One region of the Pseudarthrobacter sp. NPDC080039 genome, then DNA from elsewhere that is predicted to be linked to it. Evidence: riboswitches for the same ligand, from Rfam matches in the RefSeq annotation. Region 1 holds a riboswitch; each other region holds the start of a gene.
What was found. A riboswitch is a leader RNA that binds a small molecule or an ion and turns the genes downstream of it on or off. The one in region 1 is predicted to bind S-adenosylmethionine.

Region 1 (10,400 bases):
ACGGCCGGCAGCCCTGGAAATCGATGGCTATGATCCCTCCAGTGAGCAGGCCTGGAGCGTAGTGGTCCGGGGCGACACGGAAATCATCGAGGACCAGGCCGTCAGGGATGCTGTGGACGGCCTTGGCCTGGAGCCGTGGCAGCCCGGCGAGAAGGCCAATTACGTCAGGCTCAACGCCAAAGCGCTGACAGGGCGCCGGTTCAAAGTCAACAGGCCTGATGTCTGGAACACCCGCCTCCAGGACCGGCGCCGGGCCTCGTTCGAGTAGCCGTCGTCAGCGACCGGAACGGGCAGCCTGCCTGGAAAGCTGTGCCTCCAGCCCGGAAAGCAGGATGGTAAGTCCCTGGTCAAGCTCCGTGGCGCCATCGTACTCCGCCAGCGCCGGGGCCAGGGCGCGCAGCTTTGGAAACTCCTTGGCGGGGAGGCGGTGCAGGCCAAGCCGCAGCAGGACTTCGTTCTCTTCAGGGTCCACCACGTACTCCTGCAGTTCGTTGAGGATGTGCCCGTAGAGGAAGCCGTAGTAGGCGCGGTAGACGTGCAGCGCATCGGCCGGTTCGAATCCTGCGGCCACCAGCAGGGACAGGATCTGCTCCAGGGGCCGCAGCGTGCCCAGCGGGCGCAGGCCCAGCGGGGTGGAAAGGGGCCGGGTGACCAGCAGCGGCACCACGTTGGGGTGCCTAAGTGCCAGCATGCGCAAATTGTGCGCGATTTTCCGGAGCTGCTCTTTCCAGTCCGGGTCCTCGGGATGGATGTTGAGCTGGTTGAGGACCAGTTCCGAGACTCCATCCAGGAGGGCGGCCCGGTTCTCGGCGTACCGGTAAAGGCTCATCGGATCCCGGCCAAGCTCCATGCCCAGGCGGCGCATGGTCAACGCATCCAGCCCTTCGGCATCCACGATTTCCAAGGCCTTGGCCAGCACCACCTCCCGGCTGAGCGGGGCCTTGCGGCCGGCTGTTGTCACCGTTTTTGGGGAAGCCATTTTGTCCGTCCTGAGTGCCGGCGCTTCATGCGACCAGTTACTCCAGTCGCTTGCCGTATCTGTAGTCTACGAGTAAAGTCTACATCGTAGATACGGAGTTAGCGCCGCTTCTGGGCCAGGGGTATAAAGGCCCAATTCACCCTTCTTTGCCCCCGTGCAGGGCATCGAGGTCCGCTGCTGTAGCCGAATAGCGGCACCGAGCACCGAGCGAAGGGACGCCGTCATGGCACATTCGCAGTTCGACATTTTCCTCAACGAAGCCACCTACTTCGACCAGGCGTCTGAAACCACCCTGGATCCGGACCGCCTTTACGGGCTCTACACGAGCTGGTGCTTCATCAACCAGCAGGCCCCCCGCCCGGAATCAAAGTTCTGGGCCGCGATGAAGACCAAGGTGTCACCCGGCCACCGGGGCCTTCGCATGAAGGGCCCGGCTGCCGCGGACTACATCCTGAGCAGCTATCCGGGACTCGTGTAAGGGCAACAAGCAGTAGACGATCAATGCTGCGGCACGCACAGGTGCCGCAGCATTTTTCATGTGGGGATGATTCGGAAAAGGAACCTGGTACGGACCATGACCCACAACAGCCCCAGGACCACGGCATAGGCCGCTGTGTTGAGAAAGCTGCTTTGTTGCTGGAGACCGGGAATATTGGGGACGACGGCGATCAGCACCACGTGCATGATGAAGACGTTAAGCGTTGCCCTGCCCAGCGGGATCAGGAACCAGCCAAGTAGACGCTGCACCGGTTTCCAATAGGCGCTGAGGAACGCATAGGCCGCCACCACCAGGACCAGGACGACGAGCAGCCGGCCGGGGGCCAGGTACGTCCGGCCGAAGAGTGCGTCATACATGGGGCGGTAGGCGGCATCCGGTACGAGCGCCAGGCGGACGTCGTAGGTGTTGGCCAGGTAGGGATTGCCCCAGGACAGGAAGGCCAGCGCGAACGCGGCTGCCGTTCGTATCCAGCAGGGCGAAACCTTCGCTTCCGGGCTGCGGCGCATTCCGGCTCCGGTCGAAGGGGTAGCCCGTGCCCAGGTACGGCGCCCACACCATGGTGGCCCTGCCGCCGTCGTACTTCCTGAACGCCGCCGCCACGTTCCGGAATGCCTTCCGGCAGTCGGCCGGCTGCTGGCAGGGCGTGCGACCCTTTGGTTGCGGCCTGCTGGAGGAAGCCGTCGAGGTCATTTTGTTCTGAATCCCGGTAGGGAACGGTGATGTCGTGCCCGAAGACGGCGGGACTGGCCCCGAGCCGGTCGCTGAAGCCGGCGGCGGTATCCTCACCCCACTCGAGCACGGCCCCCAGCCACGGCTTTCCCTTGTCCGGGGCCGTGTCTGCCGCCCGGGCCGGCACTGCCGGGACCAACAGGGCCACGAGGGCGATCAGTGCGGCTGCCAGGAAGGTTCCGGCGGAACACGGACGGTTCCGCCCGCCGGCGGCGTGGTGGTGCGATACGTGTGCCCGCATGCTGACAAGGACCCACGTACTCATTGCTCTGGAGACGGGGCGGCGCCCCCGGTAAGAACTTTATCGCCCTGCCGCCCGCTCAATTACGGAACATGACGACGGCGGCGGTGCAGGTTGGCGCCTCAGGTGTTATTTTTTTGGGGAGTAATGAGTACCGGTGCTAAGCCCTGACTGGCCGGTCGGCAACCCTCCCTTTCGCGGCGGGGTGCCTCAGGTGAATACTCGGCATATCGACCGATTCGAGCTGCAAGCGTGAAAGAAGGAGATCCGTCGTGTCTGACGCACCCGCCCCTGACGAAAGACTGTCCTACCGCCTGATTACCGGGGCGGACAACCGTGAATTCTGTGAACGGATCTCGGCTGCGCTGGCGGACGGCTACGTGCTGCACGGCAGCCCGGCAGCAACGTTCAACGGCACCAGCGTGATCGTGGCGCAGGCCGTCGTCCTTCCGGCCGCAATCGCGTCCGCGGATGCCGCAGTGGCCACTGCCGTGGACGAACTGGAGGGCGAGTTCGACGGCGAGGGCCACGCATGAGCTACGCAGGGGACCTGACGCCCCAGGAAGCCTGGGCCAAACTGGAGCAGGGCGCCGTCCTGGTGGATGTCCGCACCGAGGGTGAATGGGCCCACATTGGCATTCCGGACACCAAAGCCACCGACAACGACCCCCTCTTCATCCAGTGGACCTTCCCGGGCGGCATCCCCAACCCCGACTTCGTGAAGGACCTCAAGGAGCAGGCACCCCAGGACCCTGCCACGGAACTGGTGTTCCTGTGCCGTTCCGGCCAGCGTTCCATCGCCGCAGCCACCGCAGCCACGCAGGCGGGCTTCACGGCCTACAGCGTCCTGGAGGGTTTCGAAGGCGACCCCGACCGGTACGGCGAACGCACCCTCAATGGCTGGAAGAACCGCGGCCTGCCCACCAACCTCGGGAAGAACTAAGTGACTTTCAACCAAGACTCCTCCGGCTGGAGCCCCGATACCCAGGCTGTCCGCGGCGGGCTGGACCGCACCAACTTCCAGGAAACCTCGGAAGCCCTCTTCCTCAACTCCGGGTTCGTCTATGAGTCCGCGGCCGCGGCCGAACGAGCCTTTACCGGGGAAGACGAGCGGTTCGTGTACTCCCGCTACGGCAACCCGTCGGTGGCCACGTTCCAGGAGCGGCTCAGGCTGCTGGAAGGCACCGAAGCATGCTTTGCGACGGCGTCGGGCATGTCCGCCGTGTTCACTGCGCTGGGTGCATTGCTGGCTGCCGGCGACCGGGTGGTAGCTGCCCGTTCCCTTTTCGGTTCCTGCTTCGTGATCCTGAACGAAATCCTTCCGCGGTGGGGCGTGGAGACCGTGTTCGTCGACGGGCCGGACCTGGACCAATGGCGTGAAGCCCTCTCCAAGCCCACCACCGCCGTCTTCTTCGAGTCCCCGTCCAACCCGATGCAGGAAATCGTGGACATCGCCGCGGTCAGCGAACTGGCGCACGCCGCGGGCGCCACAGTGGTGGCCGACAACGTCTTTGCCACTCCCCTGCTGCAGCGCTGCGGTGACCTGGGCGCGGACGTGATCGTCTACTCCGGCACCAAGCACATCGACGGCCAGGGCAGGGTCATGGGCGGTGCGATCCTGGGCACCAAGGAATTCATCGACGGGCCGGTGAAGCAGCTGATGCGCCACACCGGCCCCGCGCTTTCCCCGTTCAATGCCTGGGTCCTGACCAAGGGCCTGGAGACGATGGGCCTGCGGGTGAAGCACTCCTCCGCGACTGCCCTCCGCCTCGCCGAGTGGCTTGAACAGCAGCCTGCCGTCAGCTGGGTGAAGTATCCGCTGTTGAAGTCGCATCCGCAGTACACCCTGGCGGCGAAGCAGATGAGCGCCGGCGGCACGGTACTGACCCTCGAGCTCGCCCCTTCCGGCGGACGCTCCGGCAAGGAAGCCGCCTTCGCACTGCTGGATGGGCTGCGCATCATCGACATCTCCAACAACCTGGGCGATTCCAAGTCCCTGATCACCCACCCCGCCACCACCACGCACCGCGCCATGGGCCCGGAGGGGCGGGCGGCGATTGGACTGAGCGACGGCGTGGTCCGGCTCTCCGTTGGGCTCGAGGACCCGGAGGACCTCATCCGCGACCTGGAACAGGCGCTGAAGCAGATCTAGGTTTCGACGCGCCTTCGCATTATCGACGCGCACGATCCCCTTCGCGGCCCGAATGTGAGTCGCGTAGGGGAATCTGCGCGTCGAAAAGGAAACGGTGCGTCGCCCATGAATTGTCGCGGGCTGACCGTCAGGCCTGGCGGACGCGCAGGAGCTCGGGCGTTGTCTCCACCTCTGCCAGGTCCAGCGAACCGCGCATGGTCACGTACACGGCCTGCCGGACCACCGCGCCGAACCCCATGTCTTCCGGCGGCGGTCCGGCAAGGGCCTTATCGCGGGCGCGGCGCTGTTCAGCGGCCCCCGTTCCGCGTGCAATGATGTCCTCCACTCCACGCCGGGCCAGGGCCAGTTCCCCCTGCTCTTCCAGCACGGGGGCAAGGTAGTCCACCAGGGAACGGGCCACGTCCGCGGCCGGGGCGGGGCGGAAGTTGCCAAAATCAAGGAGCTCACCGCTCAGCCCTTCACTGCTTGCCTGCCATGAGGCCATCCGCAGCAGGACGGTGGGAACGGGTGCCGGGTCCACGTCCCCACGCCATTCCCGGCTTGCCGACTCCACCAGCGCCCGGACCAGCACAGCGATGAGCGCGGCGTCCTCGGCCCGAAGGCAGACATCCGCAACGCGAACCTCCACGGTGGGGTGGTTGCGGGACAGACGGGCATCGAAGTAGAGCATGCCTTCGTCCAGCATGACCCCGGTGTCCAGCAGCCGGGTCACTACGCGGCGGTAGGCAGGATAGGTACTGTAGATGCCCGCCGGACCCGCCGTCGGCCAGCGGTTCCACGCCTGCGTCCGGTAGCTTTCGAACCCGGTGGAGACCCCGTTCCAGAACGGCGAATTGGCACTCAGGGCTGTGAGCACTGCCAGTTTGTCGCGGATGCGGTCCAGGACCGCCACGCCCTCTTCCGGCGATTCGATGTAGGTGTGGACGTGGAAGCCGCAGGTCAGCTGCTCCTGGGCGGTGAGGCCAAAGCGTTCCAGCATCCTCGCGTAGCGGGGATCGGGTGTCGTGTGGCTGGGGGAGGCCACCGGCGACGTGGCGAGCGCCGCCACCCGGGCCCCGTGCTTCCTTGCTGCCTGGTCCGCCAAGGCACGGCCGGCACGGATTTGTTCCAGCAGGCTGCCGTACTCCGGGCACGGCCGGGTCTGCGTCTCGATCTGCTCAAGCTTCAGCTCGGCACTCAAGCCCATTTCGTCGTCGTAATCCGCTTGGTTCCCGATGTGGTGGACATCCCGGTCCACGGGAAGATCGTCAGCTGCCACGTTGTGGCCTGCAAGGAGGGCGTCAGCCAGGGCAAGCGGCTCTCCGGACTCCGGATCAACAATCAGGAGTTCTTCTTCTACGCCGAATGTACGCATACGAACATTCTGCGGGCAGCAGCCGGGCATAGGAACTGTCACACGCGGTTCATGACGAACCGTGAATGCTTAGCCCTGGAAGTACTCCACCCTGGCGCCGATGGTGTTCAGCCTCTCCGCCAGGTCCTCGTAACCGCGCTCGATGACATAGATGTTCCGCAGCTCCGATACCCCCCGCGCGGCGAGCATGGCCAACAGCAGGCAGGCGGCCGGACGGAGCGCGGGCGGGCAGCCCACCTCGGCGGCACGCCACTTGGTGGGTCCATTGACGTAGATCCGGTGGGGGTCCAGCAGCTGCACCTGGGCACCGAGCCGGTTGAGTTCCGTCAGGTAGATCGCCCGGTTCTCATAGACCCAGTCGTGGATCATGGTCTGGCCGTGGGCGTTGGCGGCAATGACGGCAAAGAAGGGCAGGTTGTCGATGTTCAGCCCGGGGAAGGGCATGGGGTGGATCTTGTCCTCGGGGGCGCGCAGCTCGGAGGGCTTGGTGGTCACGTCCACCAGCCGGGTGCGGCCGTTGCGGGCCATGTACTCGCCGGAGATCTCCAGCTTCTGCCCCATCTGGCCCAGGGTAGCCAGCTCGATTTCCATGAACTCGATGGGGACCCGCCGCACGGTGACCTCGGAGTTGGTGACAATGCCGGCGGTGATGAGGCTCATGGCCTCAATGGGATCCTCAGAGGGGAAGTATTCGATCTCGGCATCGATTTCCGGCTTGCCCGTGATTTTCAGGGTGGTGGTGCCTACGCCTTCAATACTGACGCCCAGCATCTGGAGGTAGAAGCACAGGTCCTGGACCATGTAGTTGGGGCTGGCGTTGCGGATCACGGTTGTGCCCGGCCGGTGTGCGGCGGCCATGATGGCATTCTCGGTGACGGTGTCGCCGCGCTCGGTGAGGACGAAGGAGCGGTCGCGGGTATCGGCAGGGGGCGCCTGGACCGTGTAGAAACCGGCCGTGGCCTCCACGGACAGGCCGAACTCGCGCAGCGCCTGCATGTGGGGCTCCACGGTGCGGGTGCCAAGGTCGCAGCCTCCGGCGTAGGGCAGCCGGTACTCGCGCGACTCGTCCAGCATGGGGCCGAGCAGCATGATGACGCTTCGCGTCCTGCGTGCCGCGTCCACATCCATGGCTTCAAGGTCCAGGACAGCTGGGCGGCGCAGGCGCAGGTCCGTGTCGTTAAGCCAGGTGCACTCCACGCCGATGCTGGACAGCACCTCGACGATGCGGTTGACTTCCTCGATCCGCGCCAGGCGGCGGAGCACAGTGGTTCCGCGGTTGATGAGGCTGGCGCACAGCAGGGCCACACCGGCGTTCTTGCTGCTGTTCACGTCAACGGCACCGGACAGGGTGCGGCCGCCCTCCACCCGCAGGTGCGTCATCTGCGGCTTGCCCACGTTGACGATGCTGCGGTCGAAGATGTTCTCCAGCCGCTGGATCATCTTCAGGCTCAGGTTCTGCTTGCCCTGTTCCATCCGGGCAACAGCACTCTGGCTGGTGCCGAGTTCGGCGGCCAACTGGCCTTGCGTCCAGCCCTTTTCGCTCCGGGCATTCCTCAGCATGGCGGCAACGTGTTCGGCGGTTTCCTGCGTCATACCCGAAAATATATCATAAATGAGTTACTGCGCCGGTCTTGGGGGTGCTACGGGCTCCATATGGGGGCCGGCCCTCCACTCCTACCCAGCAGATGCGATAGGGGCTCGCACAGCACAAGTCAGCTGCCCAGCCACACCATGTTCCAGGTCCCCGCGGTGACCGCCGCAATCAGGGCGAGCGCGGCCACGAGGACACCGCCGGCCACCACCCAGAGGTCCAGCACGCTGAACGTGGATGTGCGTGCCCAGGTCCGCTTGCCGCCGCCAAAGCCCCGCGCTTCCATGGTCACGGCCAGCCGTGACGCGCGCCGGATTGCCTGCACCAGGAGCCCGAAGCTCTGTCCCAGTGTCGCCTTTACCCGCTGTGCCAGGTTGCCGCGCGAACCCACGCCCCGCGCCCGGCGCGCCATGCCGATGGTCTGCCACTCCTCGGCCATCAGGCCCACCAGGCGCATCGCGGCCAGGGTCCCCAGGACGAACCGGTGCGGCAGGCGTGCTTTCTGCGCCAGCGCGTCTGCCAGGTCCGTCGGGTCGGTGCAGCTCATCAGGAGCACTGCCGGCAGGGCGATGGCAAAGCCGCGCAGGAGGAAGCCGATGCCCAACTGGAGGGAGCCTTGGCTCATGGTCCAAATGCCGGCGTCGAGCAGGATCCTTCCACTGTCCGGCGCCAGGATGGACGTGCTCCAGCCTCCGATGGCGGCCGCAACAATCAGCGGCCAGCCGCGCTGCCACAGCAGTGACAGGGTGAGTCCAGCCAGGGGAAACAGGAAAAGTTCAAAGACCAGGGCCACTGATGCAGACACCCAGTCGATGGACAGCGCCAGGACCGCCGTGATCAGCAGCACTGCCACGAATTTGCTCAGCGGGTTGGCGCGGGCCAGGAGCGCATGGTTGCCGTGCAGCGTCAGTTCCTGCCTCATGGGGCCACCACTTCCGCCGCAGCCATCCGCAGCTCCACCCCGCCCAGGGCGGCCGTGAACTCGGCATCGTGGGTGACGGACACCACCGCTGTGCCTGCGTCCAGGAGCTCGGACAGGAACGAGGCCAGCTCAGCCCAGGTGTTGGCGTCCTGCCCGAACGTGGGCTCATCGAGGACCAGGACCTGCGGGCTGGCGGCAAGGACGGTGGCTACGGACAACCGCCTCTTTTCACCCCCGGAGAGCGTGTAGGGGTTGGCGTCCACCACGTGCGTGAGGCGCAGGCGCTCCAGCAGTTCGTCAACCCGTTCCTCGCCGTGGCCCAGGTGCCGCGGGCCGAACAGCAGCTCATCAAGCACCTTGCCGGTCACGAACTGGTGCTCCGGCTCCTGGAACACTGTCCCCACGCGGGAAATCAACTGCTCGGCCTTCCACTTGTACGGGTCGATACCCGCGCCCTGGCTGAGGTCCAGGCTCGCGGAAACCTTTCCGGATACGGGCTCCAGCAGCCCGGCGAGGGTCAGCGCGAAGGTGGATTTTCCTGCTCCATTGGGACCGGTAACAGCCAGGGCCTGCCCGGCGCGGACCTGGGCGGCCACCCCGTCCTGGACGGGGACCGGCGGTATCCTGCGGAAACCCTTGCGGCGGGGACGTTCGCGGGAAACTGCCAATTGTTCGGCGGCCAGCAGGAGGTTTCCCGTTCCGGGTGCCGGTACCAAATCCCTGGTCCGGGTGGCCGGCACATAGCCGGGGACCCACACCCCCGCGGCGGCGAGCATGGTCCGCGCCTCGCGGAGCACCCGGTCCGGCGGGCCGTCCAGGAGCACGGCAGATTCGCTGCTGCTGCCCGGCTGCAGGACGACGATCCGGTCCACCAGGTCCTTCCAGACAGACACCCGGTGTTCCACCACCACCAGCGTGGCCCCGGTCTTGTCCAGGCAGCGGGCAACGGCGTCCCGGACTTCCAGCACGCCGTCCGGGTCCAGGTTGGCGGTGGGTTCGTCCAGCAGGATCAGGCCGGGACGCATGGCAAGGATGCCGGCCAGCGCGAGGCGCTGCTTCTGGCCACCGGACAGGGCCGAGGTCGGGTGGTCCAGCGGGAGGTGGGCGAGCCCGACGTCGGCAAGCGCCTCGTGCACGCGCGCCCAGATGGCGTCGCGGGGTACGGCGAGGTTTTCGGCACCAAAGGCGACGTCGTCCCCAACGCGCGACAGCACCACCTGCGTTTCCGGGTCCTGCTGCATGAGCCCGGCCCGCCCGCGCTGGGCGCGGGGCACGGCGCCGTCAACCAGCAGCGAACCGGACTCGTCGGCGTCCCCGGACTCGCCGTCGTCGTTGATGTCCCCCAGCACGCCGGCGAGCGCATGCAGCAGCGTGGACTTCCCGGCGCCGGAAGGTCCGAGGAGGAGCACGCGCTCACCGGGAGCGATGTCCAGGTCGAGGGCATGGACGGCGGGCCTGGATCGGCCGGCATGCCGCCACCCCCATCCGCGGGCGCTGACGGCGGCGGGGCGGACCGCGCCGCCGGCGTCCTGGGAGGGGACCATCAGGAGAAGACTGGCTCCGTGGCGGCCTTGCGGGACGCGAAGGAGCTCAGCACCCCGGTGCGGGCCAGGCCGCGGGTGGCAAGCCAGCACAGGGCACCGGCCAGGATGGCCCCGGAGACCGTGGTGAGGACGATGTAGGCGAGCTTGTCCGCGCCCGAGTAGGCGATGTTCCAGCCCCAAGGGGCGAAGGAGTCATTCAGGCCGCAGAAGAACCCGGCCGCCGCGCCTGCCAGCAGGGAGACGGGCAGGTTGAACTTGCGGTAGACGAAGATGGCGAAGATGATTTCCGCGCCCAAGCCCTGGATCAAGCCGGAGAAGAGGACGGACGCGCCGTACTGCGAGCCCATGAGGAGTTCCCCGGTAGCGGCAACCGTTTCGCAGAAGATAGC
Region 2 (10,400 bases), on a different contig from region 1:
GCGAAGCCCATGAAGGGACGCTGCCGAAGTACTTCGGCTGATCCTCCCCACCGCCACCCCAACCATCGATTGCTCCGTACTTGTCGTTTTGAACACTCAGAACGACAAGTACGGAGCAATCGTTTTTAAGAACCCCTGCGCCAGCCTGCCTGTGCCAACGCAACCAGCACTTTGGCTGCGGCCGGCTTCGCATCGTTCACCATGTGCCGCCTGGAAATCCTGACCTCCGTCCACCCCACGGCGGCGTACCGTTCAGAGCGCGTTATGTCCCTGGCGATCTGGCTTGCGTCGCCATGGTGTTCGCCCTCGTACTCGATCCCGATCTTGTATTTACGGTAGGACAAGTCCGGCTCATGATGCCTGGTGCCGTCATCAGTGATGATCGGGACGTTCAGCTCCGGCTCAGGCAGCCCCGCACGGACAATGGCGAGCCGGAGCATCGTCTCCTGCGGTGAATCCGCGCCGACCCTAATAAGTTCCAAAGCCTCTTTCGCCTTCCGCAGCCCCCGCTTCCCCTTGTGCCGGTCAACAATCCGCTGCAGATCCGCTATAGAGCACAGCGGCATGTCCCGGCCCTCGAACTCCGGTCTGGGAACGCGCACGCAGCTATCCCCCATGGCCACGACTTCATCCACGGACAACAGCTCCGCCATGTCAAGCCACGTCCGCTCCGGCGTTGTCACCGGAAACCCGAAAATCCCGGTGATTTCCTCCCGATACAGCTTCATGCGGTGCACAAATACGTGGGGCCTGTCCAGGTATGCTGCTCCCTCGGGACGGATGAGGTGATACACGTCAAGGGACTCGTCCTGGCGCCGTTGCGGCAGCGCATAGAGCTCCGCGGCCGTTACATGCGAGGCCGCGCAAAGCTGATTTACCTCAATAAATGGCCGGACTCGCGTGACCAACGGAAGCTCCGTCATCGTGCCTTCCATCCTGATCCCCCTGCCACGGTGTATCAGTGAACGGTGGCGCCAGCGGCGTGGCGAGACTCCGGCATCCGAAGCATCATCAAGGGTAAACGGGCGTCCCCGGAGTTCCTCCGGCAGGGGGTGTGGAGTCCTCATCGATTCATCAGAGCAGAATCCCAGAGACCGTGCAGAAGTTATCCACACCCTTCATCGACTGCTGAGTACTTGTCGTTTTGTAGCGTCAAAACGACAAATACTCAGCAGTCGATGATGGCTAGTCCTCGCTGTGCAGCTCCCGCTGGCGGACGCTGAGCAGCTCAATCTCCGGCCGGCCTGCAATGAAGCGTTCGACGGCGGCGAGCACCTCCACGAGGTGCGCCCGGTCGGCTGCCACCAGCCCTGCGCCGAGCTGTGTACGCCGGTACTGGCTGTGGTCCCCCACCTCGGCGACCGACACCTCGAAGCGGCGTTTGAGTTCAGCCAGGAGCGGCCGGACCACGGAGCGTTTCTCCTTCAGGCTGTGTATATCCCCGAGGAGGATGTCGAACTCGATCCAGCCGATCCACATGGCCGGGCCTTCCTTAGTCGATGGTGAGCTCACCCATCAGGTCCCAGCCTTCACCCTCGAGCTGGCGGCTGACGATCCTGGGGGTCTCGGCGAGGGCCTGCGGCATGTCCTCCATAGCCTTTTTGAAGTGCGCGCTGTTCACGTGGTCGCCGGCGGCGTCATCCTTGAAGGCCTCCACCAGGACGTACTCGTTGGGGTCGTCAAGGCTCCGGGACCAGTCGAACCACAGATTGCCCGGTTCCTGCCGCGTGGCTTCGGTGAAATCTGCCACCAGGGCGGGCCAGCGGTCGGACCAATCGGGCTTGACCTTGAACTTGACGACGATAAAGATCATGGGGTTTTTCCTTCCGCGGCGAGACTGCGTGCCCCTTCAATGTACCGGGAAGTAACGTACCGTTGCGTCGCCCGGGTCACCAGGCCTCCGGCGGCGTAGAACCAGTTGGCGGGCCGGCTGAAGGCGCGGATCCTCAGTCACACCTCTCCCTGGCTGTCGATCTCCACTTCGAAGGATTCCTCCCCGCGGGCAGGGTGGCCCGGCAGCGTGCCGTACCCAAACCCTGCGGATTGGGGGACACCGTCGGCGGAGGGTTCGTGGACCCAGACCACCTGGCAGGGGGCGGGCAGGCGGAAGGGTCCGACGCCGAATCCGCTCACCACGCGTGCCCCGCGCGCTGCCCGGGGTGAGTCGGCCTGGACCTGCAGCCCGGCCCGCCGCTGCAGCTCCCAGCCCAGGATGCCTTCCGCAACGCGGCGGTATACGTCCAGGCCGCTTCCCAGCCGAGTTTCCTCCAGGACACGGCCATGTCCTTCCGGGGCTGTGCCCTGTTCGGTGCTTCCCACTCCCGGATAGTCGAGCTTGGCTGATCCCTTGTCAGTCATTGCTGCCTGCCCTTTCGAGGCGCGCCCACCCCAATTGTTCCTGCTGCTTCCGGCTCAAGCCTGCCACGACCAGGTCGTACGAGTCCTCCACCATGTCCCGGACCATCCCGTCCGGCAGGGAGCCGTCCAGACGGACGCCATTCCAGTGGGTCTTGTTCATGTGCCATGCGCCGGTAATCGCCGGGTGCACGGCACGAAGTTGCACCGCCAGGGCCGGCTCGCACTTCAGGTTCACGTAAAAATCGCGCTCATCCATGGATGACAGGGCAAACAGCTTGGCCTCGTGGCGTGTTCCGCCGGCGACGTGGGCACGGACCTTGAAGACCGAGGTCTCCGGTCCGAACGGAAAATCCTCGTAGGCTCCGGGGAACGAGAGACAGATTTCCCGCAGCGAATCTGGGTCCATAACGGAAGCCTATAAAGCGGACCGGCTCGGTGCTAGTCTGCGAGGATGTCACGCGACCAGGGAGCCATACCTGTTCTGGACTTGAGTTCCGCCCGGCAGCCGTACGGGTCTTTCCGCCCTGAGTTCATTGAGGAGCTGCGGCACGCCACCCACGATGTCGGGTTCTTCCAAATCACCGGGTACGGCGGCCGGACGGGCCAGGCCGAAGAGCTCCTGGACCTGGTCCGGCGCTTCTTCAGACTGCCGCTGGAAGAGCGAATGAAGCTGGACAACCGCCTGTCGCCGCACTTCCGCGGCTACACGCGCATGGGCACGGAGGTGACGCAGGGCCGGGCGGACGCCCGGGAGCAAATCGATTACTCACCGGAGCGGGAGCCGGTCAGGGACTATCCGGACCACCAGCCCTACTGGCTGCTGCAAGGCCCCAACCTTTGGCCGGATGACACCTTCCCGGAGCTCAGGCCTGCCGCGATGGAGTGGGCGGAACTGATGTCCGAAGTTGGCATGGAGTTGCTGCGGGCCATCGCTGTTTCGCTTCAGTTGCCCGAGGACTACTTCGATGAGCCCTTCCGTGATTCACCCGCCTGGATGGGAAAGCTGGTGCACTACGTGGGCGGAGTAGTGGAAGCAGCTGGAGACCAGGGCGTTGGCTCGCATGCGGACTATGGTTTCGTGACCCTCCTGCTGCAGGACGGCGTTGGCGGGCTCGAAGTGCTGCCGCCCGGCACCAGCGAGTGGCTGCCGGTGGAACCCCTCCCCGGGGCGCTGGTGGTGAACCTTGGCGAGATGCTGGAAGTAGCCACGGAAGGATACCTTGCGGCCACCGTCCACCGCGTGCAGGCCCCGCCACCCGGCGTGGACCGCTACTCGGTGCCGTTCTTCTGGTCGCCGCGGCTTGATGCGGTCATCGAGCCCCTGCCGCTGGCTCCGGAACTGAAGGCAGCTGCCCGGGGCATCACTGATGATCCTGCCAACCCGCTCCTGGCGTCCTTCGGCATGAACATGCTCAAAGGCCGGATGCGCGCGCACCCTGACGTCACCGAACGGCACTATCCGGAGCTGCTCAAGCGCCAAGGTTCGTGAAGCGCTAAAGGTTGTACTTCCACGCGAGCTGTACCGGGCAGGCGTTCATCACTACGTCCAGCCCTGCGGCCTTGGCGCGTTCCGCCGCTGCCTCGTCGATGACCCCCAGCTGCAGCCACACGGCTTTTGCCCCCGCAGCAATAGCCTGGTCCACCACGCCGCCCACCTTTTCCGAGTTAATAAAGCAGTCCACGACGTCGACCGGCTGCTTCTCCGCGGGGATGTCACCGAGGGATTGGTACCCGGTTTCGCCATGGACGGCATCGCCGCGCAGGTTGACGGGGATGATTTCCATGCCGAGCCGGTCGCGGACGAACAGCGAAACATCGTAGGCCGGGCGCGCTTCATTGGTGGTCAGACCGACGATGGCCCAACGTCCTTTGGTTCGCATAAGGCGTTCGGTTACTGCAGGATCATTCGTGTGGCCCATGGGGCCAGCCTACGTGAACTACGCCGGGCACCGCGGAAACCGCCGGGCGGTTGTGCCGCCCCTCCGCTATTTCGCCGGGGTAACGCTCTTCTGGCCACCGCCCTGTGGGCCCGCTTCCCCGGACTGTCCCTGGGCAGGCGCCGGACCGGCGTTGCCCGGGGAAGTGTCCGGCTTCCGGCCCGCAGGACCGGACGCGCCGCCGCTGTTTGCCAGGGCAGTCGCTGCCGGAAGTTCAGCCTTTCCTTCTTCTGCGGCGCCCGCCCCTGCCGGCGTCCCATTCGCCGCTCCGGGGCCCCGGCCGTCCGTGCCGCCGCCGTTTGTGTTGCTTTGCGGTGCGGCAGCGGCGGATCCCGCCGCGCAGTTTCGCACACCGATGCCGGCGTTGCGGCGCAGCGGACCGGGGCATGCTGTGCCGTTGTGGCCACCCTGACGCCGGAGGAGCTTCGAGGACAGGTCCGCGGCGTCGTCCACCAGATGGGGCGCCGGGACGGAAGCAGCACCGGGAAGGTCGCCGTCCGCCGCGAGGGTGGGCCCACGGTAACCGGAAGCCACCGCGGACGTCCCGGTGGTGGAACCCCTCCACGGAGCCCAGTCCTCCAGCAGGTGCTCCACCGCACTGGTACGGGTATTGGTTGAACTGGCCGCCACGCCGCCGACTCCGAGTCCCATTCCTGCCACCAGGACCAGTCCCAGCGCTGTGGGACGGTGCCGGCGACGACGGCGGCGCGCCAGTTCGTCTCCGGTTTGGGTACCCGCCTTCCGGCCGTCAGCCGGTGTATCCGGGGATTCGTCGTGGACAGCCTTCTCCGGGCTGGACAGTCCGCCTGCGGCAATCAATGCGGCGAGCTCCCCACTGGGTGCCGGCGCGGGCAGCGAGGCCAGGGAACCCAGCGAGAGCAGGGCGTCACGAAGCTCCGAGTCCTGATCGAAGCCGGATTCAAGGAGGATGCCGTCAACAAGCGTGACGAGGTTGTCCCGGGAAGATGTCATGGGGTGAGGTACTCCTTCACTTCCTTGAGTTCCCGGAGTTTGAGCAATGCGCGCCGCTGGAGCTGCTTTACTGCACCGGCACTCTTATCCATGGTCTCCGCCGTCTGCTCCACTGTCAGGCCTCCCACCAGGCGAAGCGACAGCACGTCCCGCTGCTCCCGGGGCAGCCCGTCGAGGAGCGCCAGGACTTCCCGGGGCGAGATGCGCTGCAGGGCTTCCTTTTCCGCCGAGCTGTCTTCGCGCTGGTCCGTCGCTGCCTCGAAGGGCAGCCTGACGGGTGTCCGGCTTTGGCGGCGGTGGTCATCCACCATCCGTGCATGTGCAACCGAGAAAATAAACGTCCTCAGCCCGGCGTCCCCGCCATGCACCGTGTGAAGCCGGGGAAGGACGGAAAGAAACACTTCCTGCATGGCGGCCTCCGGATCCTCGACTCCCCGGGCGGTGAGATAGCCCAGGACCTGTGATGCGTATGTCTTGTAGACGAGGCTGAAGGCAGCAGTCCCGGAAAATGACCGGTCCGGGGCCCCGTCTGTCTGTGCATCGGTCACTGACGTGGTGCTTTCCGTCAAGAAGGGTGTTGGCAAGGCAGGCGCTCAGAACATTCGGAACGCTGCCCTTACCTTACCCTCCGGTAACCACGCCGCCGGAACCGCCACGGCGCCGGGAAGAAGCCATCGGCCGGGGGTCCGCCACGATGCAGCCAACCATGCGGAAAGACAAAAGAGCCGGCCTGGAACGTGATGGGGGACAGGTTCCAGACCGGCACTTCATAGGGGTAATCGCTGAACCGCCCGGAAGGGTTACGCGAATCCCAAAAACTTTTTTCGAAGTTTCTCCCGGGCGGTCAGCGGGTTGCCGCCCGGGTCCAGCGGGGCAGCGTCGCCTGCCGCCGGGGCACCCTGGCCAGCGTGAATGCGTGCAGCCTGGCGGGCATGCGCTCCTCGCCGCAGGCGGGTTCGACGGCGGCGGACGTCCCGGCCGGGACGTCGGCACCGGCTGCAGGGGTTACGGCTGCGGGACGGGAGGATGTTCCAGCGGGGCAAAGGTCTGTGACCAGGCCCGTTCCCGCACATTCCCGTGCCGCGGCAATCCCGGCCGCCACCGCTGCCTTGTCCTCAAACGGGCCGGAAACGGCGATCACCGTCCCGTCCGGGGCCAGCAGCCGGAACCGGAAGAACGACTCAGCGTCGACGAATGCTTCAAATCTTCCGGCCATGACGATCCTTCCTTGGGCACCAGGGGGTAGTACCGAGTGTGGCCGCGGCGCCACCACACTCACAAGACCGTCCGCGTTAAGCCTGTGTAAATTGCATGCCACCGCGGCAGAAGACAAACGGCAGGCCACCCGCCAAGGTGCCTGCCGTCGTCGTAATACCCACCCGTTCCCAGGCGGCATGTGCCCGGAAATCAGTCGTTGATGAGGTCGTTCACCACGATGGTCTGGTCCCGGTCGGGGCCCACGCCGATGGCGGAGAAGCGGGTTCCGGAGAGCTTTTCCAGTGCCAGCACGTAGTTCCGGGCGTTCTCCGGGAGGTCCGCGAGTGTGCGGGCGCCGGTGATGTCCTCGGTCCAGCCGTCGAAGTATTCGAAGATCGGTTTGGCGTGGTGGAACTCGGTCTGGGTCATGGGCATTTCGTCGTGCCGGACACCGTCCACGTCGTAGGCCACGCACACTGGGATCTGTTCGATGCCCGTGAGCACGTCCAGTTTGGTGACGAAGTAGTCCGTGAAGCCGTTCACGCGGGAAGCGTGGCGGGCCAGGACCGCGTCGTACCAGCCGCAGCGGCGCGGCCGGCCGGTGTTGACGCCGAATTCACCGCCGGTCTTCTGCAGGTACATTCCCATCTCGTCGAAGAGTTCGGTGGGGAACGGACCCGCACCGACGCGGGTGGTGTAGGCCTTGATGATGCCGATGGAGCGCGAGATCCGGGTGGGCCCGATGCCGGAGCCAACCGACGCGCCGCCGGCGGTGGGGTTGGAAGAGGTGACGAACGGGTAGGTGCCGTGATCGACGTCCAGGAACGTGGCCTGGCCGCCTTCCATCAGGACCACCTTGCCTTCGTCCAGGGCGGAGTTCAGGACCAAGGTGCTGTCGATGACCAGCGGGCGGAGACGCTCGGCGAAGGACAGGAAGTACTCCACGATCTCATCCACCACCACGCTGCGGCGGTTGTAGACCTTGACCAGGAGTTCGTTCTTCTGGCGCAGTGAGCCTTCCACCTTCTGGCGGAGGATGGATTCGTCAAAGACATCCTGGACGCGGATGCCCAGCCGGGCCACCTTGTCCATGTAGGCGGGGCCGATGCCGCGGCCGGTGGTGCCGATGGCGCGTTTGCCCAGGAAGCGTTCGGTGACTTTGTCCAGGACCTGGTGGTACGGGGCCACCAGGTGGGCGTTGGCGGAGACCCGGAGCCGGGAAGTGTCCGCGCCGCGGGCCTGAAGTCCGTCGATTTCCTGGAAGAGGGCCTCGAGGTTCACCACGCAGCCGTTGCCGATAATGGGGACCGCGTTGGGGCTGAGGATGCCTGCCGGCAGCAGCTTGAGTTCGTACTTTTCACCGCCCACGACGACGGTGTGCCCGGCGTTGTTGCCGCCGTTGGGCTTGACGACGTAGTCAACACGGCCGCCCAGCAGGTCGGTGGCCTTGCCTTTTCCTTCGTCGCCCCACTGGGCTCCTACGATCACAATTGCTGGCATGGGATCCTCCCCCATTCGTTCGGGCTGCCCGCGTCCGGCCACCAAGTGGCGGGCCCGCACAGCGCCGTTCATGAGAATGCCCCGAACATCCGGCCTTCGCCGCGTTGGGACAGCACAGCGAAGCAAGAGTTCCGGGGCTCTTACCACCCAAGTTTAGCGGATATGGCACTTTATCCACCGTTTGGCCCGCCGCAGCCCTTCACGCATCGAGGGGCAACAGGGGCGGCGTGCTATTCGTCCCCAGCCTCCCCGGCCGGCCCGGAGATCTGCCGGCGAGGAGTCCCGGAAGGACGGCCGTCCGCGTTGAGCATGGACACCACCAGGATGTTGGCCCGACACAAACCAAAGCCGATTTGCCCGGACCCTGCCCTCTGGATTTAAGTGAGAGGGAACCATCCGGAGCGGCCGAGAGACCTGGCTTGATGACGCCGCAGCAACCACGGTTCGGCAGATCGCTGCCGGCCGAAGGTGCTACTGCCAGGACCGATGGAAAGGAAGTTCCAGCATGCCCAAGAACACCGACCACATCCGCGTGACGCACGCCGGCTCACTGCCCCGCACCCCTGAGCTCATCGCGGCCAACGCAGCCAAGGAAAGCAACGGGCTCACCCCGGAGTTCCTTGAACTGCTGGAGGCTTCCGTAGTGGATGTAGTGCAGCGCCAGAAAGACCTGGGCATCGACATCCCCAATGACGGCGAATACGGGCACACCATGTCCAGCACCGTTGATTACGGGGCCTGGTGGAATTACTCCTTCGCCCGGCTCGGCGGGCTGGAACCCACCAACGTGGACCGCTGGGCGGAGGCCGAAGTGCGCCGCTCGTCCCCCGGCAACGTGGTCCTGACCTCCTTCCCCGACCGGCGCGACCGGCAGGCCTTCAACGAGGCGTACAACGATCCTGCCTCCGGTATCCTCACGCACCGGAAAAGCGTGGCACAGCCCAAGATTGCCGGTCCCCTGACCTACACGGGCCACGACCTGGTGGCATCGGACATCAGGAACCTGAAAACCGGGCTCGCTGCCGCGGGCCTCACCGAGGGTTTCGTCGCCTCCCTCTCCCCCGGCTCGTGCGCCCGGGTGGCCAACGAGTACTACAAAACGGACGAGGAACTGGTCTACGCGTGCGCCGATGCCATGCGGGAGGAATACAAGGCCATCATCGACGCCGGCCTCACCGTCCAGCTCGACGACCCGTCCCTGGCCGAGAGCTGGGACCAGATCAACCCCGAGCCCTCGCTGGAGGACTACCTCAAGTTCATCCAGCTGCGGGTCGAAGCCACCAACTGGGCGCTGCGGGACCTTCCGCAGGAACAGATCCGGCTCCACGTCTGCTGGGGCTCCTGGCACGGCCCGCACACCACGGACATCCCGTTCGCGGACATCATCGGCTCCGTCCTGCAGGTCAACGCCGGCGCTTACTCCTTCGAAGCCGCCAACGTCCGCCACGAACACGAGTGGCGCGTATGGGAGGACACCAAACTGCCCGACGGCAAGGTCATCATTCCGGGCGTCGTTTCACACGCCACCAACGTGGTGGAGCACCCGGACCTGGTGGCAGACCGCATCGTCCGCTTTGCCGACGTGGTGGGCCGGGAAAACGTGATCGCCTCTACCGACTGCGGACTGGGCGGCCGTGTCCACCCGCAGATCGCATTCGCCAAGCTGGAGGCACTGGGAGAGGGCGCCCGCCGCGCCACCCAGCGCCTCTGGTAGCCGGCAGTATATTCCGGAGCGCCGGCTGTTCCTTCCATCACCGGGAAGGGCAGCCGGCGTTTCGCTTCCGGGGGCTTGCTAAACTGGGGAAGGCCGGCGAGCTCCGGCCCACCCCAATCAACCGCCACCGACATGACGCGCGCCCGCGTGCCCGTTTCGGTGTCGGCAGCAATGCCAATCCCCGCAGGAGAACCAGCCCTTCATGACAGCCCTGGCCCCCGAAACATTCCACGAACAGCTCATGAGCCGCCGCTACGAACCCAGCGTCGCCGCCGTCAACGAACTGTGCGACTCCCTGCAGGAGGCCAAGCCCGGAACCACAGTTCCCTATGTGGACCCCATGCATGACGTGGAGGAATGCCGCATCATCAGCCTGTTCTCCAACATCGGCGAGGCGGATCCGTCCGGGTTCATCACTCCCGGCGACCAGGATGCCGCTACCCGCATGCTCGGCATCCAGTGGAAGCTGGGCCTGCGCCCCGAGTTCGTGATGCCATGGAACGTCCACCCCTGGCACGTCCCGGGCGAAGCCAACGGCAAGTTCACCCCGGACCAGGTCCAGGCGGGCCTGAAGCCCCTGCTGAAGTTCCTGGCGCTGGTCCCCCGGGCCTCGGTAATCGTGGCACACGGCACGGAAGCCAACCGGCTGGCCAACCTTCTCCTGAAGACCGAAGTGCCACTGCTGTGGCGCCGCGGCCTGAAGACCTACAAGGTCCGCTCAC
Region 3 (10,400 bases), on a different contig from region 1:
TACTGGTGGAAGGCCGAGAACGCCTTGGTGTAGGCCTCCTGGACCAGGTCCTCCGCGTCCGACGGGTTCCGCGCCATGCGCATGGCCGCTGAATACAGCTGGTCCACGTACTGCATGGCATCACGCTCAAAACGCAGGCGGCGCTGCTCCACGGACTCCGCGGAGACGTCCAAGGTGCCGTCATCGCCTGACGCTTCAGCGTCCAATGGCTCGGGACCTGCCTGGCCGGAGGCCAGGGGTTCGCTTCCTGCCCTGCCGTTCACTTCGCCGGGGGAAGCCTCATACATGGCCGCGACGGCCGGATCCAGGGTGTTCATTGCCTTCAAGTCTACTGTCAGCCTCCCGGACCGGGGCATGCCGTACTCCGGAGCCCCGGCTGCCAGCTTGTCCACTGCCACCGGGCCCGCCTGTCTGGTTCCGTCCAACACCTTCCCCAAGGGCCAACTCCGCTCTGTTTCGGGTGAATGATCTCCAGGTCCCCTGTCTCGGACCCGACATGGACAACCGCCTCACACGGGCAAATATTCCCCAAAAGTGCAAGACTAGGACCGACTCCGCCGCTTGCCGCGGTTCGTCCATCCAGGAGGAAATCCATGTCCTTTGTCCGCACGCTCGCACGGCCCATGCTTGCCTCCAGTTTCGTTCTCGCCGGACTGGATAAGCTCAAGAACTCCGACGACACCGCACAGCAGCTTTCGCCGTTGCTGCGCAAGGCTGCAGCTTCGCTCCCTTTCCAGGCGAATGAGAAAACCCTTGCCCGGGTCATCGGTGGAACGCAGGTCGGGGCCGGCGTCCTGTTCGGACTCGGCAAGTTCTCCAGGCTTTCGGCTGCCCTGCTCACGGTCATTTCCCTCCTGAACACCTTCGTCGAATGGCGCAGCGCGGACATCAGCAGCAAGGAAGGCCGTGAGAACCGGCGGAACCAGCTGCTCAAGAACCTCTCCTTGGGCGGCGGCGCCCTGCTCGCTTCAGTGGATACGGCCGGCAAGCCGGGCCTTGCGTGGCGCGCCGAACACCTCGCCGCGGATGCCCGCCGGAACGCATCGCACCTGGCCGCCGACGCCCGCAAGACCACCACCAAAAAGCTGAACAAGGCGGACAAGGCTGTACGCCGCGCCGTCGACCAAGCAACGAAAGCCTAAGCACGAATGACCGCACCAGCTGCCGCCCGGGACGAATCCGGAACCCCTGCCCAGCATTGGCACGCGCCTTTCGCGGCCGGGCCCGTCGACGCCACAGTGACGGTGCCGGGATCAAAGTCCCTGACCAACAGGTACCTGGTCCTGGCAGCCCTTGCAGACGGACCGTCCCGGCTGCGCGCGCCCCTGCACTCCAGGGATTCCGCCCTGATGATCGACGCGCTCCGGCAGCTGGGCGCCACCATCACCGAAGTGCCCGGCGACGGCGCTTTCGGGCCTGACCTGGAGGTGCTTCCCTTCCACGCGGCAGCGGAAGCATCCCGGACCAGGATCGACTGCGGGCTTGCCGGCACCGTCATGCGGTTTGTCCCGCCGCTGGCGGCGCTGCGCAACGGAGCCAGCCTGTTCGACGGCGACCCGCACGCACGCAAGCGTCCCATGGGGACCATCATCGAGGCCCTCAAGGCCTTGGGCGTGGCCGTGGCGGCGGAAGACGGCAGCGCGCCGTCGTCGCTCCCCTTTGCGGTGGAAGGGACCGGCACAGTCCGCGGCGGCCACCTGGTGATCGACGCCAGCGCCTCCTCCCAGTTCGTCTCGGCCCTTCTCCTGGTGGGGGCAAGGTTTGACGAGGGCCTGCACCTTGAACACGTGGGAAAGCCGGTGCCGAGCCTTGACCACATCAACATGACAGTCGACGTCCTCCGGGGCGTGGGGGTGTCAGTGGACGACTCCGTCCCCAACCACTGGGTGGTGGCGCCGGGACCCATTCGCGCCTTCGATCAGCGGATCGAACAGGACCTTTCCAACGCGGGCCCTTTCCTCGCCGCAGCCCTGGCCTCGAAAGGTACGGTGCGGATCCCCAACTGGCCCGCGGAAACGCAGCAGGTGGGAGATTTGTGGCGCGGCATCCTCGCCAGGATGGGCGCCAAGGTCTGCCTGGCCGACGGCGTCCTGACCGTCACCGGCGGCCCGGAGATCAGGGGCGGCGTTTTTGCCGACACCAGTGAACTCGCTCCCACGGTGGCAGCGCTGTGCGCCCTGGCCAGCGGCCCCTCCCGGCTCACCGGCATCGCACACCTGAGGGGACACGAGACGGACCGGCTCGCGGCCCTGGTGACGGAAATCAACCGGCTCGGCGGCGACGCCGAAGAAACAAATGACGGACTGGTAATCCGGCCCGCGGCGCTGCACGCGGGCGTCGTCCACAGCTACGCAGACCATCGCATGGCCACTGCCGGTGCCATCCTGGGCCTGGCTGTGCCAGGCGTGCAGGTAGAGGACATCGCCACCACCGCCAAGACCATGCCCGACTTCCCGGAGCTGTGGGCAGCCATGCTGTCCCAAGGGTCTTCGGCACAGCCGGGACCGGAAGGGCGTGGCAGTGGCGCGGAGCACTGATTCCTGGGACGAATCAGACGTTCGCATCCGCCCAAACAAGAAAGGCTCACGTCCACGTACCAAGGACCGGCCCAGCCATGACGATGCCGTCACCGGCCGGATCATCACCGTGGACCGGGGCCGGTACACGGCTGTGGTGGATGAGGACTCGAAGGAAGAGCGTGTAGTCATCGCCGCCCGCGCGCGCGAGCTGCGCCGGTCGCCGGTGGTTGCCGGCGACTTCGTATCGCTCGTTGGAAACGTGTCCGGGGCGCCTGACACCCTGGCCCGGCTGGTGAAGATCCAGGACCGGAAGACGCTCCTGCGGCGCAGCGCAGATGACACCGACCCCGTGGAGCGGGCCGTGGTCGCCAACGCGGACCAGTTGGTGATCGTGGTGGCCGCAGCCAACCCCGAGCCCCGCACCGGGTTCATCGACCGCGCCCTGGTGGCGGCCTATGACGCCGGCATTGAGCCGATCCTGCTGGTCACCAAAGCCGACGTCAAGGATCCGGCGGACCTGCTGTCCAACTACACCCATCTGGACTTCCCCGTGATCATCAGCCGCACCGCCGATGCCCAGGCCTCGGGAATAGACGCGCGGTCCGACGACGGCCTCTCCGCCCGGCTGGACATAACTGCGGTGGCAGACCTCCGGGCGCACCTCGACGGCAAAGTCACCGTGATGCTGGGGCACTCCGGGGTGGGCAAGTCCACCATGGTGAACGCGCTCACCGGTGCCGAGCGTGCCACCGGCGGGGTGAATGCCGTGACCGGCCGCGGCAGGCACACGTCCTCCTCCGCCCTGGCTCTGCGCCTGTCCGACGCGCCTCCGGGCAGCTGGATCATCGACACCCCGGGCATCCGCTCCTTCGGCCTGGCGCACGTGGACCCTGACCGCATCCTGCGCTCCTTCCCGGACCTCTCCCCCGGGATCGAGAGCTGCGAGCGCGGCTGCAAACACACGGCAAGCGCCGTTGACTGCGGGCTCGATGGCTGGGTGGCGGATGGACACGCCGGGCCCACCGGTCCCGCCAGGCTGGCGTCCCTGCGGCGCCTTCTGGGGACGGACCCACGGATGGAAGCGCAGGACGCCAAGGAGCTCGGCAGCGTCAACTGACGCGTTCTCCCGGCAGAAGCGTCGGCAGACGGTAGTTTGGAACCATGATCCAACCCGCTTCGAGCTACAACGATGACCTGCGCCTGGCCCACGTCCTGGCCGACTCCGTGGATGACCAGACCATGAGCCGTTTCAAGGCCCTGGACCTCCGCGTTGAGACCAAGCCGGACCTGACGCCGGTCACCGATGCGGACAAGGCCGCCGAGGAAGCCATCCGCGGCCAGCTCTCGCGTTCCCGCCCCCGCGACGCCGTCCTGGGCGAGGAGTTCGGCAGCACCGGGCACGGTTCGCGGCGCTGGATCATCGATCCCATCGACGGAACCAAGAACTTCGTCCGCGGCGTGCCGGTCTGGGCCACCCTGATCGCACTCGTGGACGAAGGCGAGCCCGTTGTGGGCGTGGTCAGCGCCCCGGCCCTGGGCAAACGCTGGTGGGCGGCCAAAGGCATGGGTGCGTACATGGGCAGGTCCCTGGCTGCCGCCACCAGGCTCCGCGTTTCCAACGTGTCCAAGCTCTCCGACGCGTCCCTTTCCTACTCCAGCCTCAGCGGCTGGAAGGAACGCGGCAACCTGGACGAGTTCCTGGGCCTCACCGAGGACGTGTGGCGGACCCGTGCCTACGGCGACTTCTGGTCGTACTGCATGGTGGCAGAAGGCTCCGTGGACATCGCCTGTGAACCGGAACTGAACCTGTATGACATGGCGGCCCTGGTGCCCATTGTGGTGGAGGCCGGCGGCCGGTTCACGTCCCTCGAGGGCGAAGACGGCCCGTTCGGCGGTAACGCGTTGGCCACCAACTCGATCCTGCACTCGGAAGTGCTGCACCGCCTGAACCCATACCTGGACGACCTGCTCTAACAGCCGCGGTTTTACCGCTACAGCGAATATTGCGACGCCGGGTGCCCCTAAAAGGGGGCGCCCGGCGTCGTTTATTCGCCCACGCGTAACAAACGCCTTAACAATCGCCCTGGCTTCAATCCTGGGCGCCCCATGTCCTACGCTTTTATGCAGGTCACGAGTGCCAGCGCAAAACCCCGGTTTGCTGGCCGGCAACCCTCCATTCGCGGTGGGGTGCCCCGGGTGACGACCAGGCCGGTCCGGAGCGGATGCGGCAAGCGCGGATTCCTGTATGCCGGAGTCCTGTAGTCAAGTGAGGTCTCTGTGACAACTGCCACCGTCTCCCCCCAGCCCGCTATCGCCCAGGCTGCCGCTGCCGATCAACGCCGCGCCGCTGCCGGCCGGCCCCTCGCCGCCGTCACCGGAGCGGAAATCCAGGCACCACTGATTTCCGGCGGCCACGTACGCTACGCCAACCTCGATTACGGCGCGTCAGCCCCCGCGTTGTCTGTGGTCTCGGCTTACCTGAACGAGATCCTGCCTTACTACGCCAGCGTCCACCGCGGGGCCGGGTATGCGTCCCAGATCAGCACGTCAGTGTACGAGAACGCCCGCAGCATTGTCCGCGACTTCGTGGGCGGCCGCCCTGACGATTCCGTGATCTTCACCCGCAACACCACCGATTCGCTGAATCTGCTGGCTGGCTGCCTGCCCGCAACTGGAGGACGTCCGGACGGGGACGTCCTGTACCTGGACATCGAACACCACGCCAACCTCCTGCCGTGGCAGGCCGTCCCGCACCGCAGCATCGTCGCCGCGGACACCATCACCGGCACGCTGGAGTCTGTCCGTGCCGAACTGGCGCAGGGCGGGGTCAGCCTGCTGGCAGTGACCGGCGCATCCAACGTCACCGGCGAGATCCTTCCCATCCGCGCCCTGGCCGCGCTGGCCCACCAGCACGGCGCCCGGATCGTGGTGGACGCTGCCCAGCTGGCGCCGCACCGGCGGGTGGATATCAGCGCCGACGACGTGGACTACCTCGCGTTCTCCGGCCACAAGCTGTACGCGCCGTTCGGGGCCGGCGTCCTGGTGGGGCGGCCGGACTGGCTGGACTCGGGCGTCCCGCACCTCGCCGGCGGCGGCGCAGTCAAGGAAGCAAGGCTCGACGGCGTCAGCTGGGCCACCGGACCGGCCCGCCATGAGGGGGGCTCGCCGAACGTCCTCGGGGCCGCCACCCTGGCCCGCGCCACCCAGGTGATCGCCGGGCTGGACCAGGACCGCTGGCATGCCCACGAATCCGCCATCCGCTCGTTCCTGGTTGAGGGCCTGCAGCGCATTGACGGCGTAACGGTCCACCAGATCTTCAAGGACACCAACCCGGAAACGGACACCATCGGCGTGGTCAACTTCTCCGTCGAAGGCTACGACGCGGGCCTGGTGGCCGCCTATCTCTCGGCGGAGCACGGGGTGGGCCTGCGCGACGGGCGCTTCTGCGCCCACCCCCTCCTGAAGCGGCTGGGGCTGCCGTCCGGCTCCCTCCGGGCGAGCTTCGGCGTCGGCTCGCGGCTGGAAGACGCCGAACGCCTCCTCGCGGGAATCCAGGCGCTGCGCGCCGACGGCCTGGGCTGGGACTACGTGGTTGACGCGGGCCGCTGGGTGCCCGCAAACGACACCCGCACCTACCCGCACTGGGCCCCCAACACCCCCGGGACGGCCGGCGCCGCGCCCTGCATCGACGACTAGGGCGGGCTGCCTCCTTCCGCCACGCCGGCGATGCCTTCCGTGCGGTAGATTCGAAAGACATCCACAATCGGCAGCGTCAGAAGGAGGCCACGCGTGGTTCGGGGTGGCCCCAGGCTCGATCACGGGCGGCGCCGGGAGCTCGGGCAAAGCTTCCAGGACGGCGGCAGGCATTACCAGCGGGTGCGGCCCGGCTACCCGGAGGAATCAGCCCGCTGGCTGGTCCCCGCCGGAGCCCACGATGCCCTTGATGTCGGCGCTGGAACCGGAAAGTTCACCGCGTTGCTGCTGGAGATGGGACTGGACGTCACCGCCGTCGACCCGTCGGAAGACATGCTCGCCCAATTGAAGGCCCACTGCCGGGCCGCCACCGCCGTGACCGGCACTGCGGAGGCGACTGGCCTGCCGGACGCAAGCTTCGACGTCGTCACCGTTGCCCAGGCCTGGCACTGGTGTGATGCCCTGGCGGCAAGCACGGAGCTCGCCCGCGTCCTGCGCCCGCACGGAACCCTCGGCCTCGTGTGGAACCAGTTGGATACCTCCGTGCCGTGGGTGCACCGGCTCTCCAGGATCATGCACGCCGGCGACATCTACCGGCCGGGCCACAAACCCGTCGTCGGGCCCGAATTCCGGGGCATCGAAGGGCATGTAACACACTGGCAGGACACGGTAACCACGGCAGACCTGATGGAACTCACCAAATCGCGCAGCTACTACCTCCGCGCCGGCGAGGCCACGCGCGCCAAAGTTCTGTCCAACCTGGACTGGTACCTCCATGAACACCTCGCCTACGCCCCGGGCCAGGAGCTTGACCTTCCATACCTCACGCTGGCGTGGCGCGCCGTCAAGGCGTAACCGGCACACCACACAGTGCCGTCCCGGCCAAACCGGTAGGCTTGAGCCTGTGAAGACCAGCGCGCCCTCCTCCTCCATCGAGGACTACGTCAAGGTCATCTATTCATTCACGGAATGGCAGGACAAGCCCATCACGTCCTCCCAGCTGGCACAGCGGCTGGGTGTGGCGAATTCCTCCGTGTCGGAGATGGTCCGCAAGCTCAAGGACCAGGGCCTGGTTGACCACAAGCCCTACAGCGCCGTCACGCTGACCGAGCCCGGCCTCCGCCTGGCACTGTCCATGGTCCGGCGCCACCGGCTGATTGAGACCTACCTGGTCCAGCGGCTCGGTTACAGCTGGGACGAGGTCCATGATGAGGCTGAACAGCTGGAGCATGCTGTATCGGACACCTTTATCGAACGCGTCGCCGCCAAGCTCGGAAACCCCAAGCGGGACCCGCACGGTGACCCCATTCCCACTGCCGACGGCCAGGTGCTGATGCCGCGGGCCCACCTCCTCGCTGATCTGGACGAGGGCCACAGCGGGCGGATCACGCGGATCAGCGATGACAATCCCGAACTGCTCCGGTACCTCGCCGCCCAGGACATAGACCTCGACGCCGACGTCGAAGTGGTGGGACGGCGGCCCTTCGGGGGCGCCCTGGTGGTGCGGATCGGCGGCGCCGGCGCGTCCCGCGACTTCGACCTTGCCGATGAGATCGCCTCCGCGTTGTGGGTGTCGAGCGACACCCCGCATTCCGGCTGCGTCCTGGGCGGCCGCTGACGTGGCGATGCCAACGGGCAGTGCGTGGCTGGCCGTCGCGGCCGGAGGGCTGATCGGCAGCGAACTGCGGTACGGGCTGGGGCTGGCGTTCCCTGATACTCCGGGGTCGGTTCCCTGGGCCACGCTGGCCATCAACATCAGCGGCAGTTTCGTCCTGGCGGCACTCACTACGATATGGATCGCCCGCCCGCATACAGCTTTTTGGCTCCGCGCCGCGCTGGGGCCGGGCCTGCTGGGCTCCTTCACCACGTTTTCCGCGGTCATCTTTGCCTCCGGCCAGTTGGCCCGCGCTCAGGCACACCCGGTGTGGATCACCTACCTGGGGTTGTCTCTGGTCCTGGGCCTTGCGGCGGCCGGGGCCGGGTGGCGGACCGGCAGGTTCGTTTCACGCAACCAGGACGGGCGGCGATGACCGCGGCCGTCCTGGTGGGAATTTTCGGCGTCGGGGGCGCGCTGCTGCGGTTCGCCGTCGACAGCTGGTTTGCCCACCACAGCAGCATCCGCAGCGTCCGCACGGATGGAAGCGCCAGGCTGCACTGGCCGTGGGCCACGCTGCTGGTTAATGTGGCAGGGTGCTTCGTCATCGGCGTGGCGCATGGCCTGACCGCTGGGATGGGGCTTGGCAGCGAATGGCAGGTGGGCCTGGCGACCGGCCTCGCAGGAGGCCTCACGACGTTCAGCTCCTGGACCACCGCCACCATTCGCCTGGTCAGCGAGGCACGCTTCGGCTCCGCCCTGCTGAACGTGGTGGTCAACCTGGTCCTGGGCTTTGCCGCCGCGGCCGCAGGAATCGCGCTGGCTGGTTAGGCCCCCACCGGGCCGCAGTCGGCGATTTGGCCGCCTCCCGTATCGTGGAAGGTGATGATCAGCAGACGTGATGCAGCAATAACCCTCGATGTCCCCTTGGAAATGGCACAGCGCCACGGCCTGCCGAAGTGGATGTCGGAAGCAGAACTGCGAGCCATCCTGGACAATCCCCCACCCTGGCTGGTGCAATCGCGTGCCAACAGGACGGGCAAGCGGCCCGTATGGGTCCATCTGGAATGTGCGGTCTGCGGGTACGAGGAAGCGGCGCGCCCCAAGAAGTGGTGGCCGGACTTCACGTACGTAGTCTGTGTGCACCACTCCCCGACCGAGGTTCCGCCCGTACGCACGGGCTGCGTCCGCAGCGAGTACGACGGCGTCGGGACACGTTTCGTGGGCATCGCAGACGTGGAAGCGCCCCAGGCCAGCCGTTAGCTTTCCCAACGCTTCGCCCCCGGGCGCCGGCCCGGCGTCGTGCTTACGATGTCCCGTTCGCCGTCATTTCGTTGGGAACGGTGGTGAGGTGCAGTTCACTGCCCTCCCGGAGCACTGCGACGTCAAGGGGCTGGCCAATGGCGTCCGCGAACAGCAGCCGCTGCAGACTCTCAGCATTGCTGACCGGGCTGCCTCCGGCCGTGACGATGATGTCTCCGGCCAGCAGGCCGGCCTTGTCCGCCGGCGACCCCGGCAGAACCTCCACGATGCGAAGCCCCTGGCGCAGACCGGTGCGGATCACGGAGCTGGGGTTGAGCTGGATCGGCGTGCTGACGAGGCCCAGGTAGGCGCGGCGCACCCTGCCATCCTTGAGCAGGGCGGAGATGATCCGGCGGGTGGTGGCGTTGATCGGGATGGCCAGCCCCAAACCCGCCCCTGCCACAGCGGTGTTGATGCCGACGATCCTGGCGTGGCTGTCCGCGAGCGCTCCGCCGGAGTTGCCTGGGTTCAATGCCGCGTCTGTCTGGATGACGTCCTCGATGACGCGCCTGTTGCCGCCCGACCAGACCGGAATGGCCCTGCCCAGGCCGCTGACCACACCTGCGGTCACCGACCCCGCCAGTCCCAGCGGATTTCCCACCGCGACCACCAACTGTCCCACGCGGAGGGACTCGGCCGCGCCGAACTCCGCAGGCCGGAGCCTGGGCCGGGAGCCGTGAACCACCGCAAGGTCGGACAGCGGGTCGGCGCCCACCAGTTCCAGCTCCATCCTGGTGCCATCGCCGAAAACCGCAAAACCGTGCACGGTACCGGCAACCACGTGCGAATTGGTGAGCAGGTAGCCATCCTCCGTGAAAAGCACGGCAGAGCCTGCACCCACCCTGACGCGTCCGTTGCGGCGCGTTGCGGTCATCTCGATGGCTGCCACGTGGGGCGTGACGGCTGCGGCGACGTGCATGACTGTTTTCGAATAGGAGTCCAGGACCTCGTCGTCTTCCGCTGTCCCGGCGTTCCGCGCCTGTTCCATGACGCACCTCCGGCGTCCGTTCCATCCACCCCGCGGGGCCGGCCTCAGCGTGATTTTGTTCCGGCCCCGGCCATCGCGGGCCTTTAGTGGAACAACGCATGCGCGTGCTGTTTCAAGTCCCGGTTCTGCTACGCCGTGGGTGAACGGCAGCCTGGTCCACCGCTGGATCGTTCTTCACCCGTGCGCGGCGGCTCTCCAGGCTCTAGGATCGGTACCATGACTGATTCACCTGCAGGGTCTCATACGGAAATTCTGCGCGCTGATGAATGCTGGAAGTACCTCAAGTCCTCGTACATCGGACGGC

Region 2: another riboswitch for S-adenosylmethionine. It lies ahead of AB0313_RS12305 (cobalamin-independent methionine synthase II family protein); the one in region 1 lies ahead of AB0313_RS15085 (DUF1737 domain-containing protein).
Region 3: another riboswitch for S-adenosylmethionine. It lies ahead of AB0313_RS06740 (aminotransferase class V-fold PLP-dependent enzyme); the one in region 1 lies ahead of AB0313_RS15085 (DUF1737 domain-containing protein).

What each region holds. Positions count from the first base shown of each region.
Region 1 covers NZ_JBFBKY010000014.1:74,516-84,915, reverse strand. Annotated here, with positions in the region: gene AB0313_RS15110 (pyridoxamine 5'-phosphate oxidase family protein) at 1-268, shown strand, start outside; gene AB0313_RS15105 (TetR/AcrR family transcriptional regulator C-terminal domain-containing protein) at 275-979, opposite strand; gene AB0313_RS15100 (hypothetical protein) at 1,203-1,457, shown strand; gene opgC (OpgC domain-containing protein) at 1,514-1,984, opposite strand; gene AB0313_RS15090 (hypothetical protein) at 2,011-2,178, shown strand; SAM riboswitch class IV at 2,592-2,707, shown strand; gene AB0313_RS15085 (DUF1737 domain-containing protein) at 2,721-2,984, shown strand; gene AB0313_RS15080 (rhodanese-like domain-containing protein) at 2,981-3,391, shown strand; gene AB0313_RS15075 (O-succinylhomoserine sulfhydrylase) at 3,392-4,600, shown strand; gene AB0313_RS15070 (glutamate--cysteine ligase) at 4,728-5,954, opposite strand; gene AB0313_RS15065 (UDP-N-acetylglucosamine 1-carboxyvinyltransferase) at 6,024-7,547, opposite strand; gene AB0313_RS15060 (energy-coupling factor transporter transmembrane component T) at 7,667-8,467, opposite strand; gene AB0313_RS15055 (ABC transporter ATP-binding protein) at 8,464-10,011, opposite strand; gene AB0313_RS15050 (ECF transporter S component) at 10,011-10,400, opposite strand, start outside.
Region 2 covers NZ_JBFBKY010000009.1:76,873-87,272, forward strand. Annotated here, with positions in the region: gene purL (phosphoribosylformylglycinamidine synthase subunit PurL) at 1-41, shown strand, start outside; gene AB0313_RS12250 (hypothetical protein) at 126-728, opposite strand; gene AB0313_RS12255 (DUF503 domain-containing protein) at 1,186-1,479, opposite strand; gene AB0313_RS12260 (putative quinol monooxygenase) at 1,493-1,813, opposite strand; partial or broken gene AB0313_RS12265 (DUF1990 domain-containing protein) at 1,810-2,358, opposite strand; gene AB0313_RS12270 (MmcQ/YjbR family DNA-binding protein) at 2,351-2,764, opposite strand; gene AB0313_RS12275 (2-oxoglutarate and iron-dependent oxygenase domain-containing protein) at 2,810-3,847, shown strand; gene AB0313_RS12280 (CoA-binding protein) at 3,852-4,277, opposite strand; gene AB0313_RS12285 (hypothetical protein) at 4,344-5,267, opposite strand; gene AB0313_RS12290 (sigma-70 family RNA polymerase sigma factor) at 5,264-5,815, opposite strand; gene AB0313_RS12295 (DUF1508 domain-containing protein) at 6,112-6,483, opposite strand; gene AB0313_RS12300 (adenylosuccinate synthase) at 6,675-7,964, opposite strand; SAM riboswitch class I at 8,354-8,457, shown strand; gene AB0313_RS12305 (cobalamin-independent methionine synthase II family protein) at 8,470-9,678, shown strand; gene AB0313_RS12310 (uracil-DNA glycosylase) at 9,881-10,400, shown strand, end outside.
Region 3 covers NZ_JBFBKY010000004.1:186,654-197,053, forward strand. Annotated here, with positions in the region: gene AB0313_RS06715 (sigma-70 family RNA polymerase sigma factor) at 1-398, opposite strand, end outside; gene AB0313_RS06720 (DoxX family protein) at 594-1,142, shown strand; gene aroA (3-phosphoshikimate 1-carboxyvinyltransferase) at 1,149-2,537, shown strand; gene AB0313_RS06730 (ribosome small subunit-dependent GTPase A) at 2,521-3,636, shown strand; gene hisN (histidinol-phosphatase) at 3,681-4,493, shown strand; SAM riboswitch class IV at 4,646-4,759, shown strand; gene AB0313_RS06740 (aminotransferase class V-fold PLP-dependent enzyme) at 4,797-6,215, shown strand; gene AB0313_RS06745 (class I SAM-dependent methyltransferase) at 6,309-7,067, shown strand; gene AB0313_RS06750 (metal-dependent transcriptional regulator) at 7,117-7,830, shown strand; gene AB0313_RS06755 (CrcB family protein) at 7,838-8,242, shown strand; gene AB0313_RS06760 (CrcB family protein) at 8,239-8,637, shown strand; gene AB0313_RS06765 (hypothetical protein) at 8,692-9,069, shown strand; gene AB0313_RS06770 (trypsin-like peptidase domain-containing protein) at 9,113-10,096, opposite strand; gene AB0313_RS06775 (pyridoxamine 5'-phosphate oxidase family protein) at 10,313-10,400, shown strand, end outside.